2 regions of the Anthropogastromicrobium sp. genome follow, and region 1 is predicted to be linked to the other one. Evidence: riboswitches for the same ligand, from Rfam matches in the RefSeq annotation. Region 1 holds a riboswitch; the other holds the start of a gene.
What was found. A riboswitch is a leader RNA that binds a small molecule or an ion and turns the genes downstream of it on or off. The one in region 1 is predicted to bind cyclic di-GMP.
Positions count from the first base shown of each region.

Region 2: another riboswitch for cyclic di-GMP. It lies ahead of WJP93_RS10075 (ATP-binding protein); the one in region 1 lies ahead of WJP93_RS08690 (transglutaminase domain-containing protein).

Region 1 covers NZ_JAXWCK010000037.1:10,774-12,982, reverse strand. Annotated here, with positions in the region: gene WJP93_RS08690 (transglutaminase domain-containing protein) at 1-1,426, opposite strand, end outside; cyclic di-GMP riboswitch class I at 1,508-1,583, opposite strand; gene WJP93_RS08685 (FAD-dependent protein) at 1,849-2,209, shown strand, end outside.
Region 2 covers NZ_JAXWCK010000043.1:29,263-31,471, forward strand. Annotated here, with positions in the region: gene WJP93_RS10070 (hypothetical protein) at 1-622, shown strand, start outside; cyclic di-GMP riboswitch class I at 701-791, shown strand; partial or broken gene WJP93_RS10075 (ATP-binding protein) at 1,025-2,209, shown strand, end outside.

The DNA.
Region 1 (2,209 bases):
AGTATGTTTCTGAACCTACTAAGAAAAAGTCGTACATAGTGGTAGATTGATCATCCCACGTAGCGTCTACTGCATACCATACGCCATTTTCCATTTGAATATAATTCCACATATGATATTCTCCACTGTCTGTTACACCAGTAACAAGCACACATGGAATACCATATTTATTGCACTGGAGCTTCATCATCTTTGCATATCCAGCACAAACGGTTTCAATCTTTCCATCACCATCTGCGTCATAATATAGACTATATGGCGTTTGATAATACGGATTTCCAATATTTTGCGTACTATTTTCATAGCTGACCATACTGCAAATCTTGTCATGAACTGCCTTTACTTTATCATATGTAGTTGCATTTGCTGGAAGCATAGCATCAATCTGTGATTTTGTTCCATCAAACAATGGATTCACGTTACTTGCTGTAAGTGCCCCAGTATCCTTAGTAGGTGTTATAGTAAATGTACTTCCTGCAAGCTCAAGATCTGTTATAATACTTGTTTCGCCTTCCTCAAACCACGGTGTATATACACTATAACCAATAGTATATTTTGCACCTGAAAGCCATACTAACTCTGGATGATCATATGTCAATGCTAAATATGCTGGAGTTACATAACTGCCAAGCCATGCAAAAATTGCCTGCTTTGTTTCTTCTGAATATACTGCCTTACCATTTGTCCCCTTTGTTACCTTCTGATTTTCAAAAATTTTTGTCAGGTTCAGCTTCATCTTTGCTGTACTGGCACTACTTTTATTTGCTTCGTAAATCGCATTATAGATACGCTTAGATGTTGCATCAAGCTGATCATAATAGTTTCCAGTTGCTGTACTGATTCCTGCCATTCCTAAATAAATTGGATTTCTGTCTACTATCATATCAAATGAAAATGTCTTTACAAACTCATCTCCAATTTCATAAATATCAGAATCCATATCTTCATCAGTTGAATCTACAAATGCATCCGTTGAGCACTCAGTTGTCTCATCCTCACTATTAGATTCCTGTACCAGTTCTGGCAAATTCTCATTTACTGTTTCCTGAGTCTGCTCTTCTATACTTTCACTTGCCGTTTCCTGAGTTTGTTCTTGTGTACTTTCGCTTTCTACTTCCTGAGTCTGTTCTTGTGTACTTTCGCTTTCTACTTCCTGAGTCTGTTCTTGTGTACTTTCGCTTTCTGCTTCCTGAGTCTGTTCTTCTATACTTTCAGTTATCGTTTCTGACGTCAGTTCTAATATTTCGGGATCAGTACCATTAACTAGTTCCTCTGATAACTCAGAAGATGATTCTGACAACATTTCCTGACTTAGTACTTCCTGCGATGTCTGTTCTTCTTGTGCATAAGTTGCCGATCCTGCCAACATAACCAAAGCAGTAAACAATGATGCGGCTCGTTTCAATAATGCCTTATTTTTTCTCATCCAGTACTCCCTCTTTCTATTGTATCTCTAGACAATTACTTCTTAATACTAAAAAATCACAGAGTTTCCCCTGCAATTTTTAACTGCAGCTGGCTGACATTTTACAGTCCCTATAGCTTTGCGTCACTGCCTTTCGACAGCTTTGCCAAACTTTTTTTGTGAAAAATCATCAAATGACTCTCCATTGTAACCTATCTCCATTTTTATTAGTATCACGCATCGCCTTTTCTGTCAATAACTTTCTTCCAGATTCTTAACAATATGACTCTTTTCAGTGCTTGACAGGCAATTTAAGCTTGTCTTATAATAAATTATAATACAAGCGCACACTTCACTATGGGGCAAAAAGTTTCACCCTATTTTTCATTATATCATTTTTCCCCTGTGAAAAAAAGTCTTATTTGCGCGGAAATGAGGTTTTTATGAAACATTACGATATTATTATTATCGGCGCCGGTCCTGGCGGTATTTTCTCCGCATACGAACTGGCAACCAAACGCCCTGATTTAAAAATCGCTGTATTTGAGGCTGGAAATCGTCTTGAGAAAAGAAAGTGCCCAATTGACGGCAAGCGCGTAACAAAATGTATACACTGCAAAACCTGTGCTATCATGAATGGCTTTGGCGGTGCCGGTGCTTTCTCTGATGGAAAATATAATATTACGAATGAATTTGGCGGCACACTTTACGAGTACATCGGAAAAAACAAAGCAACGGAACTTATGGAATATGTTGATGAAATCAATATGGCCTACGGTGGCGAGGGCACACGCCTATACTCTT
Region 2 (2,209 bases), on a different contig from region 1:
GCTTGGGTCCGAATGGAATACATTAACTTATAAGTTTAATTCGGAAAACGAGTCGAGAGATATGATGTTTGAGACAATGCATGTATTGCATATATCAGAAGTTACACATGAGATTACTTCAGATTGTTATAGTGAGTATACAGGATATCAATATGGTTCTCAGGAAGAACTTTCTTATGTTCAGATTGGTGAGAACAACTCAGAACTTGGAAAAGGCACATTTCCAATCGAGGGTCTGCTGTGGGGAATGGAGGCACCGCAGTTAAGTGGAATGAATATAAGTACATTAACATTGCAGGATCTTTATAATATTTATGGAAATGATATGGAAGTAACGCTTCATTTCTCAGAAGACGGGCTATGGTGCTTAGAAGGAAAGTATGAATTAGGAGAAACAGACGTTGTAACTGAAATTCAAAACGAAGGTTGGTATGGAGAAGGTCAGTCAGTGGAGACACCAGATTATACCGCTTGGTATTTTGAAACTATACAGGAAGTTTCGTATCAGGACAAAGCGTTTTCAGAAGTGAATTGTGCAGAAGTTCGTGAATACCCAGACGGAACTGGACAGCTTATTCTCACGTTAGAAAAGATTCCAGCGGAAAACATAGAGACAGAATAAAGTTTAATTCGATAAAAACATACAGATTTTTTATTTAACAGTATTGACATGTAAATAACTTCGTGGTATTTTATTTTGGAAAATTAAAAGCAAACCTGCTGAAAAGCAGGGACGCAAAGCCAGAAGGGACTAAAGTCAGAAAGTTTGACCATGTCAGCCGGTTGCCATTGTTTCTATAATGTATGGAAAAGATGTGAGAACGGAAGAAGTTCCGATAACTTCTATTACTATATGGATGTGTGATTTTAAAGAAATGTAGTAAGGACACTGGCAGGATTTTGGCAGGTGTCCTTTTTGTATGCAAAAATATATAAGAGAACTGGCAGGGACAAGTTCTCTGTATCGGTATACAGAAAAAAGCAGGATGAAGAATGGGGAAAACAGAGAGAGGATTTTTATAAAATGAAAAATTATGAAGACAAAATATATTCCTTAGGTGAGACTGTAACGGGGCAGACACAGGACATGTCACAGGCCGTACAGAAAACACTGGAAAATAATGGCGGGGTAGGTATAATGACAGGATCTTATGACCAAAACCTGTCTATTTTGTCTGTAAGTAATCTGCTGTTGCATAGTACAGGATATACATACGATACTTTCATGGAACAGACAAAAGGCTCATTGAGAAACTTCTTTTATGACGAGGAAGATATACTGGAGCGAGACCGTTTTTTGCAGCTTCACGGAACAGGGGAAGCACAGATCCTTACAGCAGACGGTACAGTGAATAATGTACGGCTTTGTAAAGAGGATGCGACAGATGAGGCGGGCAGACAGATCTGGGTTATGTCCGTACAGGTCAACTGGGATCATGTAAATTTGGCACTGCTCAATGAGGCTATCTATTCCGGCTTCTGGTATTTTGACTGTGACGAAAACAGTGAGATTGTGAATGCAAACTGGAGTCATGAATTCCGAAAAATGCTTGGCTATCATGACACTCTGGACTTTCCGAATAAACTGGAATCCTGGTCAGATCTTCTGCATCCACAGGATAAAGAAAGAGTAATGGTGCAGCTTCAGGCGGCAATTAAGGATAAGACGAACCAGATAAAATACCAGGTAGAGTATCGTATGAGAATGAAGGATAATCAATACCAGTGGTTTCGGGCATCGGCAGAAGTAATACGCCGTCTGGATGGTTCTGCCAGCAGGATTGCCGGGATTTTTATTAACATTGATGCGGAGAAAAAAGAAATCATGCAGGCACAAAAATCTGCTGCTTTCCACCGGGCTTTTACGAAAGCAGATTTGTGCGAGTATTATGTGAATCTGGAAACGAACACTTTTGATACCTTTAAGGTTGAACCGTCCCTGATGACAGTCTTTGAACAGAGTCATACATGGGATGAATTGGTTCGCCATTTTGTAGATTCCTATGTTGTGGAGACAGATAAGAAGGCGGTGTCCTCTTTTTACGACCGTGGTTATATTGCAGAAAAGCTGAAGGGTCTGGAAACAGAATTGTCTTTGGAGTGCCGAATCACTCTGAATGGAGAAGAACGATGGGTTCGCAATGTGATCATACGTGGCGAGATAGAGGATTCAGAATATGCCATGATCTTTCTGCGTGATATCACAGAG